One region of the Caloramator sp. CAR-1 genome, then DNA from elsewhere that is predicted to be linked to it. Evidence: predicted binding sites of a transcription regulator. Region 1 holds the regulator's gene; the other holds the start of a gene.
The links. The regulator LexA, encoded in region 1, represses DNA repair genes until DNA is damaged. The targets are predictions, from matches to a motif close to CNAACANNTGTTNG.
Positions count from the first base shown of each region.

Region 2: a site for LexA is predicted at 6,526-6,539, ahead of uvrB (excinuclease ABC subunit UvrB). Genes of this name have one in related genera too.

Region 1 is NZ_JAUONW010000037.1:102,105-110,905, reverse strand. It holds gene purB (adenylosuccinate lyase) at 1-432, shown strand, start outside; gene proC (pyrroline-5-carboxylate reductase) at 774-1,568, shown strand; gene Q3V94_RS10310 (tyrosine recombinase XerC) at 1,774-2,745, shown strand; gene Q3V94_RS10305 (hypothetical protein) at 2,772-3,056, opposite strand; gene Q3V94_RS10300 (LysM peptidoglycan-binding domain-containing protein) at 3,150-3,422, opposite strand; gene lexA (transcriptional repressor LexA) at 3,563-4,168, shown strand; gene Q3V94_RS10290 (methionine gamma-lyase family protein) at 4,207-5,487, opposite strand; gene hfq (RNA chaperone Hfq) at 5,540-5,797, opposite strand; gene miaA (tRNA (adenosine(37)-N6)-dimethylallyltransferase MiaA) at 5,920-6,864, opposite strand; gene mutL (DNA mismatch repair endonuclease MutL) at 6,874-8,703, opposite strand; gene mutS (DNA mismatch repair protein MutS) at 8,708-8,801, opposite strand, start outside.
Region 2 is NZ_JAUONW010000030.1:13,029-21,829, forward strand. It holds gene Q3V94_RS09105 (YdcF family protein) at 1-432, opposite strand, end outside; gene Q3V94_RS09110 (hypothetical protein) at 539-1,657, opposite strand; gene uvrA (excinuclease ABC subunit UvrA) at 1,737-4,553, opposite strand; gene uvrB (excinuclease ABC subunit UvrB) at 4,555-6,513, opposite strand; cyclic di-AMP (ydaO/yuaA leader) riboswitch at 6,790-6,916, shown strand; gene Q3V94_RS09125 (hypothetical protein) at 6,919-7,722, shown strand; gene Q3V94_RS09130 (PRK06851 family protein) at 7,742-8,801, opposite strand, start outside.

The sequences.
Region 1 (8,801 bases):
GTTGCAGAAGCATTTTTGGCTATCGATGCAATCCTAAACCTATATATTAATGTTTCTGAAAATTTAGTTGTATATCCAAAGATAATACAAAAACGAGTTATGGAAGAACTTCCTTTCATGGCTACCGAAAATATCATGATGGAAGCAGTGAAAAAGGGGGGAGACAGACAAGAATTACATGAGAGAATAAGAGTTCACTCAATGGAAGCTGGTAAGGTAGTTAAAGAAGAAGGCCGTGAAAACGATCTTATAGATAGAATTGTAAATGATCCAAAATTTAATTTAGATAAAAATGAATTAAAAGACGCTCTAAATCCACATAACTACATAGGTCGCTCAAAGGAACAGGTTGAAGAATTTTTAAGTGAAATTGTAGAGCCTATACTTTTAAATAATGAAGTAGATGAAATAAACGTGGAAATAAATGTTTAATTAATAGTTTGATAAATAAGCTAAGTTGTTAATTTAAAAGCCAAGGTATGTTGAAAGTAGCACATATCTTGGTATTTTATTAGAATAAATGTTAATAATTTAACAATAGAGAAATAATTGAAACATAAAGTCGAAAATTCTTTCTACAAAATATTACTTCATATAACATCTTATTTTCAAATTTAATATGATAACTAATATCATTTGAAAAGTCGAATTAGGTAGCCAAATGAGAATAATTAAAAATTCATTTATTCATTATTATTAACATGGTTATTCACTTGTGTGAATAAACACTTTAACTTAAAATATTTATATAGAAAAAATAAGGAGTGATAAACGTGATAGGTATTATTGGTTGTGGAAATATGGGAGGAGCTATTTTAAAAGGAATTATAGGTTCCGGTTATGATCCAAAAGATATATATGCTTATGATCATAGTAAAGAAAAGATATTAAATATTAATTCGCATGTTAATATATGTAATAATGAAAAGGAAGTTATTAATAAATCTAAATACATCTTTCTTGCTGTTAAACCTATAGCATATGATAAATTATTAAACGATATAAAAGACCTTGTTGCTAACGATAAGGTTATAATTTCTATGGCAGCAGGATATGATACTGAAAAAATAGAAGAAAAACTTGGGAATGAAGCTAAAGTAATTAGAATTATGCCTAATACACCTTCATTAATTGGTGAAGGATATACCGTGGTCGTATTAAATGAAAATATAGATAAAGTTGAAGGTGAATATGTCATCAATTTATTAAAGTCATTAGGAGAAGTAAAAATAATAAATGAATCACAAATAAATGCATATTCAGCCATAACAGGAAGTGGACCTGCTTTTGCATTTCTTTTTATAGAAGCTATGGCGGATGCAGCCGTTCTTTTGGGAATTCCAAGAAAGGATGCTTATGAGGCTGCAGCAAGAATGCTTATTGGAAGTTCTAAACTTCTTATAGAAACAGGTAAACATCCTGGTGAACTTAAAGATATGGTAACATCCCCAGCAGGAACCACAATTGAAGGTATTAGAACCTTAGAGGAAAAGGGATTTCGAAGTGCGATTATTGAATGTGTTGTAAATACATATAAGAAGAACTTAAATATCAAAGATATAAGGTGATAATTTTATGGTTGTGATTAGATATTTATTGCTAATTGTTGTTATAATTATATATTTGATATTTTGTATTTTACTTATATCAGGATTAAAAACTAAAAACAAAAAGAAAAAATTTGATAATGTCTCGAAAAAGTAGGGACAAAAAACATTTCGCTAAATATCAATTTAGTAGAATGTCCAAATGAAAAACGATGGGGGAGTGACAATGGATAATAAAAATTTAGATGCACTATTTGACGAGAACCTACCTTATATATTAAATGACTTTCTTGGATATTTATATACAGTTAAAGGAAAATCCTTAAACACAATTGATGGTTATAAAGTTGATCTGAGATTGTTTTTGAAATATATAAAAAAAATAAAATATAATTTAAAAAATGAAATTGATGATATCGATATTTCGGATGTTAATGCAGAACTGATTAAACAAATTATCTTAAGTGATATCTACTCCTTTATAAACTATGTTTCGATTAAAAGACAAAACAGCACTTACGCAAGGGCAAGAAAAATTGCTGCAATAAGGTCCTTTTTTAATTACTTAGAAACAAAAGCTAAAATAATCAAAGAAAATCCGGCTCGAGAGTTGGAATCTCCTAAAATCAATAAAAGACATCCTGTTTATTTAACCCTTGAACAAAGCAAAAAACTTCTTGATTCAATAAAGGGAAGAAATAAAGAAAGGGATTTTGCTATCATTACTCTTTTCCTTAATTGTGGCTTAAGATTGTCGGAGCTTGTTAGTATCGATATTAGCAAAATAAAGGGAGATACATTAACTGTCGTTGGTAAAGGGAATAAAGAAAGAACAGTTTATTTAAATAAAGCTTGTATAAAAGCTATAAATTCTTATCTTGCTGTAAGGCCAAAAGATGGTGTTGTAGATAAAGATGCTCTTTTCTTAAGCGAAAGAAAAAAGCGAATAGATAAAAGAACCGTAGAAAAACTTGTTAAAAAATATATTGTAAGTGCCGGACTTTTAAACGATAAATATACTCCCCACAAACTAAGGCATACAGCTGCTACTTTGATGTATAAATATGGGAAAGTAGATATTAGAGCCCTTCAACATATCCTTGGCCATGAAAGCGTTTCTACTACTCAAATATACACCCATATTGATGATGAAATATTAAGGGATGCAGTTAAATCAAATCCTTTGTCTGAAGAATAAATAAAGCCCCATTTGGGGCTATTTTATTATTCGTTATATTCCTTTAAAAGTTTTTCTTTTAATTCAGGAATGTCTTCGATGTATAATACATTTTCATCTTCTTCGAAATCTAATATATTTTCCTCATATAAGTAATCGTCGATTTCACTTTCATCTTCGATTATTCCATCGATCAATATTTCTTTATAATCAGAATCTAATTCTAAGCACTTACCACAATTGTCGCATATTTTACCTTCTACAAGGTCGCACGTATTACAATCGCTGCAATTATCACATATTTTATTTTTATCGAAAATACACATTTGCATCTTATCAATCCCCTTGCATTTAAATTTTTAAGGTTATTATAACACTATACACAATTTAAAGCAAGGCAAATAAAAAAGCTGCAAAATGCAGCTTTAATCAGCCTCTATAGGCACTTTTATTGTTTGGCCAGGATATATTATTAATGATTCTAAATTATTTGCTTTTCTTATTTCATAAACTAATTTTCTTATATCTTGTTTATCTGTTTTATGTTTTTTAGCTATCTTCCAAAGGGTATCTCCGGATTCAACTGTAACATATATGTAGTTGATTTTGCTTTGGCTCTGGCTATTTGCTTTTTTATAAAAAGGAATAATAAGGATGATTAATATTAAAGCTACAGCTAATAGTTTTTTATTTTTCATAACGACCCCTCCCGAACATATGTTCTATTAATATTATATCGAACAGGTGTTCGGTTGTCAATATGGTCGAACATTAGTTTGCCTGATAAAATAATTTATGTTATAATAAAGCTAGATAATCATTAAGGGGTGCATAAGATATGGCTAACAATAATAAAGATAAGCAGCAGGAAATACTTGAATTTATAAAGAAGGAAATTGCAACAAGGGGATATCCTCCATCTGTTAGAGAGATATGTGAAGCTGTTGGTTTAAGATCCACCTCAACTGTTCATGGTCATCTTGAAAGACTTGAGAAAAAGGGCCTAATAAGGCGTAATCCAAGCAAGCCAAGAGCTATTGAATTAGTAAATAGCTCTACAATAAAAGAAGTAATTAACGTTCCTATCGTCGGGAATGTAGCAGCTGGACAACCTATTTTGGCTATAGAAAATATTGAAGATTCCTTCCCTTTGCCAAGCGATTTTATAAAGATAAACAATAATGCCTTTATATTAAAAGTTAAGGGAGATAGCATGATTGAAAAGGGGATTTATGATGGGGATTACTTAATTGTTGAACAGCAATCAACTGCTAATAATGGCGATATTGTTGTTGCATTAGTTGACGATAGCGCAACAGTTAAAACCTTTTATAAGGAAAACGGATATATAAGGCTGCAGCCTGAAAATTCATCAATGCAGCCAATTATAGTTAAAGATTGTAAAATACTTGGTAAGGTAAAGGGATTAATAAGAAAGTATTAATAATAAATTAAGGGCTGCAAGATGCAGCCCTTAAAATTTTATTCTAGTATATTTGATAGCCCCTTTAGTATACCAACCTTAGCGTGTTCTAAGGTTAAGCCACCTTGAATATAAGCTATATATGGCGGTCTAATAGGTGCATCTGCGCTAAGTTCTATTGAAGAACCTTGAATAAATGCACCTGCAGCCATTATTACCTGATCAGTATAGCCTGGCATGTCCCATGGCTCACAATCAACAAAGGAATCAACAGGAGATCCTTTTTGAATACCTTTAATAAATTTAATTAGTTTATCTTTATCATTAAATTTAACAGCTTGAATTATATCACTTCTTTTTTCATTATATTTTGGCGAAACTTCAAATCCAGCAAGTTCAAGCAGTCTAGATGCAAATATTGCTGATTTTAAGGCCTCAGCTGTAATGTGAGGAGCAAGGAATAAGCCTTGAAACATTTGCCTTATAACACCAAAGGTTGATCCACACTCTCTTCCAATTCCAGGAGCAGTCAATCTGAACGCTGCCTTTTCTACAAATTCTTTTTTACCTGCAACATATCCCCCTGTAGGTGCTATACCTCCACCTATATTTTTAATTAAAGAACCTGCTATTATATCAGCACCCACATCCGTTGGCTCTTTAATATCTATAAATTCTCCATAGCAGTTATCAACAAAACATATTATATCTTTATTTATAGATTTTATTAATTTAATAGCTTCTTCAATATCATTAATTTGTAGCGAAGGTCTCCAAGCATATCCAGTTGATCTTTGAATTGCTATCATTCTAATTGTAGAATCTTCCTTTAATACCCTTTCTACTTTTTTTAGATTTATTTTACCATTAGGTAAAAGGTCAATTTGTCTATAATTTACTCCGTAATCCTTTAACGATCCCATTTCTGATCCTTCTATTCCTATTACCTGCAGCAAAGTATCATAGGGCTTTCCTGTAATTGATAGCAATGTATCATTAGGTCTTAAATTTCCAAATAAGGCAATTGTTATGGCATGAGTTCCAGAGACTATATGGGGCCTTACCAAGGCATCTTCACAATTAAATACACGGGCATAAACCCTATCTAATGTATCCCTGCCTATGTCACCATAACCATAACCGGTAGAATAAGTAAAATGTGAGTCAGATAACTTTTCATCCTGCATAGCCTTTAATACTTTGATTTGATTGTATTCCTTTATTTGATCTATTTCATTAAAATATTTTTCAACGTCCTTTAATGCTTTATCGGCAATTTCAATAGCAACAGGACTAAAATTATATTTTTCCTGCAAAAATTTTTTAGTAATATCTAGCATTTTGCACCTCCAAGTAAAATACATTATAAAAAACTCGCCATAAGCGAGTTTTTTATACTTCTTTATTTTCTTTTTCTTCTTGATTTACTGTTGTATATAAAATGGGCTTTGCTGGAACTATCGTAGATATTGCATGCTTATAAACCATCATTTGTTTTCCTTCTGATTCTAAAATAACTGTAAAGCTATCAAAACCTTTAACATTACCCTTTAACTGAACCCCTGATACTAAGAAAATTGTAACGGGTATTTTATTTTTCCTAGCCCCATTTAAAAACACATCTTGTAAATTATTAGCGTTTTTAACCATACCATCATCCTCCAAAGTTATTATGATAATAATTTGCCCCCATTTATTTTAGGCAAAAAATTGCTTAATTTTGGTTATTACTTTTAGTTTATTCTATAGATTATTATTTGTCAATTAAGATTCTAAATTATCATAAATTTTTCCTTTATGTAATTTATCATAACATTTAAAACTTCATCAATGCTGCTAAATTCATCTAAGTTTATCCAGAATATCCTATCCTCCCTTCTAAACCAAGTTAATTGTCTTTTAGCATACCTTCTTGTATTTTGTTTTATTATATCCTTTACTTCTTCTAATGTCAAATAACCATCGAGATAATCAAAAACTTCCTTATAGCCAATTCCCTGCATAGAAGTCATATCCTTAGTATAACCCATTTCCTTTAATTTTTTAACTTCATCTATTAATCCTTTCTCAAACATTTCATCTACCCTTTGATTTATTCTCTCATAAAGTTTTGTTCTATCCATAGTAAGTCCAAAATATGCAAGATTAAAATCTATTTCTCTTTTTTTTGATTCCCTTTGAAATTCCGATATAGGTCTGCCTGTATTTTTATATACCTCTAATGCCCTTATTATCCTTTTTAAATCGTTAGGATGTAACCTATTATATGATTCTGGATCAACTTCCTTTAGCATTTCATGGATAAAGTGACTACCCTTTTCCTCAGCCAAATTTTGAAGATAAAATCTATATTCTTCATCCTTTGCCGTTTCTGTAAAATCCAAAGGATAAGTTAAGGAATTTATATATAATCCTGTTCCACCAACTATTATTGGGACTTTGCCCCTTTTTATAATATTATCTATACAGTCTACTGCCATTTGACGGTAAAGGGCAACACTAAATTCTTCTTTAGGATCTACAACATCTATCATGTGATGGGGAACTCCCTGCATTTCTTCTCTTGTAGGTTTTGCAGAACCAATATCCATATATTTATAAATTTGCATTGAATCGGCAGATACTATTTCACCATCTATTTTTTTTGCAAGTTCTATTCCTATCTTTGTCTTGCCTGATGCTGTCGGACCTGCTATTATAACTATATTTTTTTTCATATAATCACCTTACAAGATTCTTCTAAATTTTTTTTCAAGATCATCATAACTCATCCTTATTAAAGTTGGTCTTCCATGGGGACAAGAATAAGGATTCTTACAACGTCTTAAATCATCGATCAGTTTATTCATTTCGCTTAAAGTTAATTTATCCCCAGCTTTTATTGCACCTTTGCATGCCATCGTATATATGATTTTATTAATAGAATTTAGAAAACCGCCTGAAGATTGCACAATTTCGTTCAAAATCTCATTAAATACATCAATATAATTAGGATTTCCATAAATAACTGGAACAGATCTTAATGATATAGAATTACCTCCGAAATCTTCAATGACAAAACCTATTTTAGCAAAATTTTCGATATTTTCAAGAAGGAATTCTTTATCAGAAGTCTTCAAATCAATAATTTTAGGAGTTAACAATGTTTGGCTATGGATAGCTGTTCTTTGATATTCATCTAAATACTTCTCATATAAGATCCTTTCATGGGCTGCATGCTGGTCTATTATATAAAACTCATTTTCTGCCTCTGCAATAATATATGTCAAATGTATTTGACCGATTGGAACTAATTTAGGAAATAAAGTAGAAGTCTTATTATCTATTATTTCCTCATCTTCAAAATTTTTAACCTCTTCTATAGATTTTTCTTTATTTATATTTTCATTTATATATTCTTGCTTATCTTCTTTTACATTAGGTTTATAACTATTGAAAACATCTGAATCACTTTTTTCTAGACTTTGTTTATCTTGCTTATTGAAGCTAAATGTTATTTCTTCTGATTTTATTTCTGGTGAAAAATTTTTTTCAATATTTAGATCTATAATAACCTTAGGGACGGATGCTGTAGTTGCAAAGGCATTTTGAAGGGCCTTGTAAACCAATCTATAAATCTCCTGATCATTTTGAAACTTAACTTCGGCTTTAGTTGGATGAACGTTTACATCTATTAATTGGGGATTCATTATTATTTTGACAACATAAAATGGAAACTTATCCGAAGTTGAATAGGATCTATATACATTTTCAATTGCAGCATTTATTGTTTTGTTTTTTATTAATCTTCCGTTTATAAAAAGCGTTTGATAGTTTCTATTATTCTTCCCTAAGGCATTATTCCCTATATACCCTTCGATTTTTATATCATTTTCTTCATAATCGATCTTTAATAGATTATCCTTGACTTGTCTTCCGTATAAAGAAAGTATAGCATTTAATAAATTTCCATCACCCTTTGTTGCGAAAACTATCTTACCATTATTTTTATATTTAAATGATATATTTTCCTTAGATAATGCAAGACTTTGAACTATCTCAGAAACAATCATGGCTTCCCTTGAAGGAGTTTTTAAAAATTTTAGCCTTGCAGGTGTATTATAGAACAAATCTTTTACAATAATGGTAGTTCCGTCGGGTGCACCGCATTCAATTTTATCTATAATTTCTCCACCTTCAATATAAATTTTAGTTCCAGTCAGATCATCTTTTGTTTTGGTTATCATCTCTACCTTTGAAACAGCACATATACTTGCAAGAGCTTCTCCTCTAAAGCCTAATGTTCTTATATTATAAAGATCATCCTCATTTTTGATTTTTGATGTAGTATGTCTTAAAAATGCAATCTCAACATCGTCTTTTTCTATACCATGCCCGTTATCTGTTATTTTTATTAAGCTTATTCCGCCATTTTCTATTTCAACCTCTATAATACTTGCTCCTGCATCTATTGAGTTTTCAATCAATTCTTTAACAACGGACGCCGGCCTTTCGACTACTTCCCCTGCAGCAATTTTTGTTATTAAATCATCATCTAATATTCTTATTTTTGACATTTTATCACCCTAATTTCTTTGCTTTATTTGTTAATGAATATAATCTATTAAGAGCTTCAATAGGAGTTATATTTAGAATATCGATATTTTTAAGCTCC
Region 2 (8,801 bases), on a different contig from region 1:
TCCAAGTTTGTTTGCTATTAAAGATGCCCTTTTTAAATGATATTTATTGGATACTATTATTGCATCTTTAAAACCCATATATTTCATTATTTCCATTGAATTAAGTAAATTTTCATAGGTCGAATATGATTTATCCTCTTTTATTATATATTTTTCTTTTACACCCTTCCTTTTAAGATATATTTGCATAGCTTCAGCTTCAGAAATATTTTCGTTCTTACCTTGACCTCCAGAAACTATTATATATTTTGCATATCCATTTTCAAATAATTCTATGGCTAAATTTAACCTCGCCTTTAAAAAGTGGCTAGGTTCATTTCCCCGAACTTTACACCCTAAAACTATAATGCAATCTGCCTTTTTGGGTTTACTGTTATAGCCAAAGTAAATAATTTGTCCTGCCAAGAAAAAAATCAGCAAAATCAAAAGCATAAAACCATAAAATAAAAATTTTTTCAAATTAATCCCCCCTGATTATTTAAGTATATTATATCCACAAAAAAACAAGACCTGCAAGTGCAAGTCTTGTAATAAGATATTATACTGCTTGTAATGCAAGTTCTATATCCTCTTTAATTCCCTTCTTCTCATAAAAATTATTGTTATATATAAAACCATCATTATAGACGTAAATAGCATATTCCTTACCATTTATTTGGAATTTTAAAATCAATTTTTCACCTTCTTTGTTCTGTAATTCACCAACCGCCTCTGCAGTTCTTAAGGTTCTTATTATCTTTTCTTTTATATATGTGTAATCTCCATTGATAACTTCATTCTCAATATCCTCTATCTTTAATTTTTCAGCTTTAAATAAAAATACTAAATCATTAACATCATTAAGCTTATTTACAGGAAGTATTCTTTCCATCTCATTCCAGATATCCTTTGGAACAAGATAAAAACTAAAATACTTCGGATCCCTAACTAAAATTTTTGTTTTATCTATAAACAAAATTTCTTTATTTCCAAATCTAAGCATATAAAGTGGAAATGCAGGTGATATGGCTTGACCTGTAAAAAAGTCATCGTCATTTATTATATTAGATTTTTCTAAAGCTTCTATAAGTCTTTTCCTATCATTTTGACTCAACAGCTTTTCCTCTGAAACGTCTTTAGCAATCAAAGTAACTTCTTCATTTTTCTTAATTTCATCGATAACAGGCTGAAAATTGCCATTAGTGTTCTGCATTTTACTATTAAACAATTCAATTTTTATCCTCTGTCTAAAAGGAATACCTAATAAGGTATAATCAAATACAATATTTTCAAGTTCTGAGTTTAATCCATATATTCTAAATACCAATAATATCTGTGCTCTGGACTTCCTTTTTAAAATAAAAGGTTTTGTTTCATCTATTTCCTTAAATGTTTCTTCTGGGTTATTGGTTACATCTCGAAGACCCAATTTTTCAATTTTAACATTTTTCGAATTAACTTTCATATCCATTATCTTTAAATCAAACATACTTGGATTGTATATTCCATAGTAAAAATACCAGTCATTATTAGGATTTTCAAGAAGGACGCTTTTGTCCAGCCACACCCTATCCGTAAGTTTTATTGGTGGATTTATTTTATAATAGGTTAAAGTAAGGGCATAAAAAAATAAAATAAGAAATATTGGAATCAATATAATTTTTAATAAAGTTTTCACAGCAATACCTCCAAAACTAAACTCCTATATATATTTTACCATATTTTTCTAAAAAATAAAGAGCAGCCTCAGCTGCTCTTTATCCCAAATATTTTCTTAAATACTGCCCTGTATAAGACTTTTCATTTTTTATTATATCTTCTGGAGTTCCTTCTGCAATAACCTGTCCACCTCTGTCGCCACCTTCAGGACCTAAGTCTATAATATAATCAGCACACTTTATTACATCAAGGTTATGCTCAATAACAACTACTGTATTGCCTGTTTCTACTAATCTATAAATAATCTCAATCAACTTTCTAACATCCTCCATATGAAGTCCTGTTGTAGGCTCATCCAAAATATAAAGGGTTTTTCCTGTGCTTCTTTTTGAAAGCTCATAGGCAAGCTTTATCCTTTGAGCCTCTCCTCCGGATAATTGGGTAGAAGGTTGGCCAAGTTTAATATAGGATAAACCAACATCATAAAGGGTTTGAAGCTTTGATTTAATCCTTGGAATGTTTTCGAAAAATTCAAGGGCTTCTTCTACTGTCATATCCAATACATCAGCAATATTCTTGCCCTTATATTTCACCTCCAACGTTTCTCTGTTATATCTTTTACCCTTACATACTTCACATGGGACATAAACATCCGATAAAAACTGCATTTCTATTTTAATTATTCCATCTCCACCACAGGCTTCACACCTTCCGCCCTTTACATTAAAGCTGAACCGTCCAGGCTTATATCCCCTCATTTTTGCCTCCGGTGTTTGAGCAAATACTTCCCTTATAAGATCAAACACTCCTGTGTATGTCGCAGGATTTGACCTTGGAGTTCTTCCTATGGGCGATTGGTCTATATCTATAACTTTGTCGATGTATTCTATTCCAAGTATATCGTTATGGGCGCCAACTTCATATTTTGAACCATAAAGTTTTTTTGCAATACCCTTGAAAAGTATTTCATTTACAAGGGTGCTTTTACCGGATCCTGAAACACCTGTAACACATGTAAAGACTCCAAGGGGAAATTTAACATTTATATTCTTTAAATTGTTTTCCCTTGCACCTTTAACTTCAATCCATTTTCCGTTTGGCTTTTTTCTTTCCTTTGGAACTTCAATTTTCCTTTTTCCGCTTAAATATTGACCTGTTATTGAGTTTTCACATTGGGCAATCTCATCAGGAGTTCCTGCTGCCACAACATATCCTCCATGCTGCCCTGCACCAGGTCCTATATCTATAACATAATCTGCGGCCCTTATAGTATCCTCATCGTGTTCAACGACTATCAATGTGTTCCCTAAGTCTCTTAAGTGCTTTAAAGTTGCAAGAAGTTTATCGTTGTCCCTTTGATGAAGCCCTATGCTTGGTTCATCAAGTATATATAAAACTCCAACAAGTCCAGAGCCTATCTGGGTAGCAAGCCTTATTCTTTGGGATTCACCACCTGACAATGTAGATGCTGCCCTTGATAAAGTTAAATAATCTAGCCCTACATCCACTAAAAATTTAAGCCTTGCTTTTATCTCCTTTAGTATTTGATTTGCTATCATTGTTTCCTTTTCCGTTAAGTTCAATTTCTCAAGAAATTCAAGATGCTCCCTTATAGTAAGGTCGCTTAACTGGGCTATGGAAAGCCCGCCAACGGTTACGGCAAGACTTTCCTTTTTAAGCCTTGCGCCTTTACAAAGTGGACATTTTTTAACCGACATATATCCTTCAATTTCTTCTCTAATATACTGAGAATTTGTTTCCCTATACCTTCTTTGAAGATTAGGAATAATACCTTCAAAGGAATAAAGCATTTCTCCCTTCGCATTATCCCTTGTAAATTCTACTTTAAACTTTTCTCCATCGCTGCCGTATAAAAGCACATCTACTGCCCTTTCATCTATGTTTTCAAGAGGCTCATTTAAGCTAAACCCATAATGTTTCGATAATCCCCTAACAACTGCATAGGTCCATCCTGATTCATCTAATGTCCCCCAGGGTTTGATGGCCCCTTCCTTTATCGATAAGCTTCTGTCCATTACGAGCTCAGGGGAAATTTCCATCATGATGCCTAATCCATCACACTCAGGGCACTTACCAAAGGGGCTGTTAAAGGAAAACATCCTGGGCTCAAGATCCCCAATACTTATGCCACAGTCTGGGCAGGCAAATTTTTCACTGAACAAAAATTCTTCGCCGTCTATTATTTGCACTATAACTAAACCCTCAGCAAGTTTTAGGGCAGTTTCAATTGAGTCGGTAAGCCTTGACCTTATTCCTTCTTTTATTACTATTCTATCTACAACAACTTCTATATTGTGCTTTATGTTTTTTTCTAATTTAATATCTTCGTTAAGTTCATAGGTTTCACCGTCTATCCTTACTCTGACAAAACCATTCTTTTTTATATTCTCCAATACCTTAACATGTTCTCCCTTTCTTCCTCTAACTATAGGTGCTAAAATTTGAAGCTTTGTTCTTTCAGGGAATTCTAATATTTTATCCACCATTTGGTCAACAGTCTGCTGTTTAATTTCTTTACCGCAATTAGGACAATGGGGAACACCAATTCTTGCATATAATAATCTAAGGTAATCGTATATTTCTGTAACCGTTCCAACAGTTGATCTTGGATTTCTGCTGGTGGTTTTTTGGTCGATTGAAATTGCAGGAGATAAACCTTCTATATAATCAACATCCGGTTTATCCATCTGACCTAAAAACTGTCTTGCATAGGCCGAAAGGGATTCTACATATCTTCTTTGACCTTCTGCATAGATAGTATCAAAGGCAAGGGAAGATTTTCCTGACCCCGAAAGTCCTGTTAATACAACTAATTTATTTCTTGGAATTTCTACATCTATATTCTTTAAGTTATGTTCTCTTGCACCTTTAATTATTATATTATCTTGAGACATCCTATCTCTCCTTTTCCTTTTTAAGCTTGAATAAAAGGTCTCTTAACTTAGCAGCCCTTTCAAAGTCAAGTTCTTTTGCTGCCTTGTGCATTTGTTCTTCGATATTTTTTATAAGAAGTTCCTTGTTTTCCTCATTTAAATCTATATCCTTAATTTCAACCGGCTTTGTCGCCTCAATAACTTCAAATACAGGCTTTATTATAGTTTTTGGAGTTATACCATGTTTTTTGTTATATTCCATCTGTATTTTGCGCCTTCTATTTGTTTCATCTATTGCCCGTTTCATTGAATCAGTAATAGTATCTGCATACATGATAACTTTGCTTTCAGCATTTCTTGCAGCTCTTCCAATTGTCTGTATTAGCGACGTTTGTGACCTTAAAAAGCCCTCCTTATCAGCATCTAAAATTGCAACAAGGGCAACCTCAGGAATATCTAATCCTTCCCTCAAAAGATTTATCCCAACTAATACATCAAATTCTCCAAGCCTTAAATCCCTAATTATTTTCATCCTTTCAATAGTATCTATATCAGAATGCAAATATCTAACCTTAATTCCTGCCTCTTTAAGATAAGAAGTTAAATCCTCCGCCATTCTTTTAGTAAGAGTAGTAACAAGGACTCTAAATCCTCTTTCAATAGTTTTAGATATCTCACCAATAAGGTCATCTATTTGCCCTTTTACTGGTCTTACTATTATTTCAGGATCCACAAGACCTGTTGGCCTTATTATTTGTTCTACAACTTGAGTTGAATTTTTTATTTCATATTCAGCCGGTGTTGCACTTACAAAGATTACTTGATTTATCTTTCTCTCAAATTCGTTAAACTTTAAAGGCCTGTTATCATAGGCAGAAGGAAGTCTAAAACCATATTCAACAAGGTTATCTTTTCTTGATTTGTCTCCACCATACATTGCTCTAAGCTGTGGGATAGTAACATGGCTTTCATCTATAAACAAAAGATAATCATCTGGAAAATAGTCTAATAGAGTATATGGCGGCTGTCCAGGTTGTCTTCCATCAAAGTGCCTTGAATAATTTTCTATGCCTGTGCAGTATCCAACTTCCCTTAGCATCTCAATATCATATTTTGTCCTTTGCATTAATCTTTGGGCTTCAAGAAGTTTCCCATTGTCCATAAGTTCTTTATATCTTTCCTCAAGCTCCCTTTCTATCGATTCAATTGCCCTTTCAATTTTTTCCTTTGATGTGGCATAGTGGGATGCCGGATAGATGGAAACGTGATTTCTCTCTGCTAATATTTCTCCAGTTAAGAAATCTATCTCACAAATTCTATCTATCTCATCTCCAAAAAACTCAACCCTTATTGCCTTCTCATTGGAGGATGCTGGAAAAATCTCAACAACATCTCCCCTAACTCTAAAGGTTCCTCTATGAAAATCTATATCATTTCTTTGATATTGAATATCTATAAGTTTTCTAAGAACATCGTCCCTATCCTTTTCCATTCCAACCCTTAATGATAAAACTAAGTTTTTATACTCAAAGGGATCTCCAAGGCCATAAATACATGAAACTGATGCAACTATAATGACATCCCGCCTTTCAAACAAAGCCGATGTTGCCGAGTGTCTTAATTTATCTATCTCATCGTTAATAGATGCATCCTTTTCAATGTAGGTATCGCTTTGGGGAACATAAGCTTCAGGTTGATAATAATCGTAGTAACTAACAAAATATTCAACAGCATTATTAGGGAAAAACTCTCTAAACTCGTTACAAAGCTGTGCAGCAAGGGTTTTATTATGGGCAATAACTAAAGTAGGCTTTTGAACCCTTTCTATTATATTTGCCATAGTAAAAGTCTTACCAGAACCTGTTACCCCTAAAAGAGTCTGACATCTATCTCCCCTTAATATTCCATCAACCAGCTTTTCTATAGCCTCAGGCTGGTCGCCTGTTGGTTTAAATTTTGAAACTATTTTAAATTCACCCATATTTTCACCTCAAGAACAAATGTTCGCAATTTGATTATATTCCTTTATCTTTTTATAGTCAAATATAATTTTACACTAAATATAATTATTAGCAAGTAACAATAATTTCTTGTCGATCAAGCCATCATTTTTATACAAGAATTTACAAATGTAAGTTTTTGTATAATTTTTTACTTTAACATATTCACTTTAAGTTAAAGTTCCACTTGAAGAAAATAATGTAAATATGTTCCATTAATTTCTATTGACAAGCCTCTATAAATAAGGGATAATATAAGAGAAATTTTGCCGAATGTCCTTTTGGACAACGGGGGATTATCCTTTGGGGTGAATCCAATTATTTGGTAGGGACACTCTCTTCCCGAACCCGTCAACTAACCTCGTAGGCATAGAGAGGTGATACAAATGAAAAAGCTCATATCAATCTTACTAATTATTTTGCTAATTTTTAACGGAGAGACATGGACAAGCGTCCAGGCTGCACCTTCTAAAAAGACTTCAAGGGCCGTAAAGAAATCTTCAGCAGACACAACAACGAAAAAAGTTAATAAATCTTCTTCAAAAACAGCTTCAAAGAAAAAGAATACTACTATAAGAAGTAAAACATCAAAAACTAGCAAAACAAAAATAGCCACTTCTAATAAAAAGAAGGCTCCAAAAAAAGTTACAACTAAGTCCACTGCAAAAAAAAGATTATCAACTAAGTCGACAACCAGAAGAATCGTAGCTTCAAGAAGTGCAGCTGGATACGGTGAACTTTTAGATTGGTCAGTAGCAAAGGAAGTATTTTCTATAGGTTCTAAAGCCAGGGTTATAGACCTTTTAACAGGAAAATCCTTTTATGTTATAAGAACATATGGACATTTACATGCCGACGTTGAGGCAGCTTCAAAGGAAGATACCGAAATAATAAAGGACATATGGAATGGATTTTCTTGGGAAAGGCGCCCTGTTATCGTTGAAGTTAATGGAAGAAGAATTGCAGCATCTATGACATCTATGCCCCATGCAGGCGTTGACTCAGCACCAGAAGGAAAAATAGTAAATGGTCGTTCAGGTGGTTACGGCCGTGGAATGAATTTAGATAAAATAAAAGGAAACGGAATGGACGGCCACATTGATATACACTTTTTAAATAGTAGAAGACATAAGGATGGTGCAGTAGACAAAGATCATCAAGAAATGATTAAAAAAGCTGCTGGATTTTAAGAAAATGAGCTCTAAAGGATTAAACCCCTTTAGAGCTCATTGTATTATACATTTCTATCAATGTCTTAGTTATTCTTATCCTTAATGCATTGACGTTATTAAAATCCATTGCATTGATATAATATTTTTCTAGTTCATCGTGGAGCTGTTTAATGTTAGTATAAATCTTCTTAGCTTTATTTATCTCCTCAGCATATTCCCTTTCGATTGCCTTTATTGGGTCTTCATTCTCATGGACGATATTCGTATCAATACAAGTAAACATGTCAACAACCTTATCATCAAGTTCAGGTTCAAAAACATGGGGTGCAGTTCCATCAAGTAGAGCAAAATCTAGTTCTCTAATTATTATCATATCAATGCTTGATGGATCAAAGGCACAATGATAAAATTCAACATCGTAACCTTTATTAAGTGCAGCCTGAGCAATCTTTTTTGTCATTGTTGATTTTCCTGTCCCCGGTCTTCCCTTTACTATATATCTATTTTTAATATCCTGCGTTAAATTGTCATAATAGCATACTTGTCCTTGTGGTGTCATAGCCCCTGCAAACCTGTGCCATTCTTTAGGTTTTTTATGGGTGCAACCTTTAATAACTTCATCAATTAACCTATCAGTGATTTCATTTGCCTTATTAAAATCCATTCCCTTTAAATATTCCTTTTCCCATTTATCGTGAATTGATTTAGCAACTCTTAGATGTTTAAAAAATGCTTTGTATTGATTTTCTATCTCATCAATATAAAATTTTATAATATCCCTTCTACTTCTTAAGTAATCGATATCCCAATACTCGCCAAAATCAAGCAATCTCTCAACTGCCCCAGGATATTTAGGATCAATAACATGGGGTGCAGTTCCATCGACAATTACAACATTGATATCGTTAATTACAATTGCATCAAGTGAATCCTTATCAGCTGAGCAGTGAACAAAGTCAACGTTCATTCCTTCCTTTAAAAGTTCTTCTCCGATAAGTCTCATAAAGGTTGATTTGCCTGTTCCAGGGCCTCCTTTTATAATGTAAACCCTTTGGGCATCCCTTAAAACATAGTCAAAATAATTAACAAAACCTGCG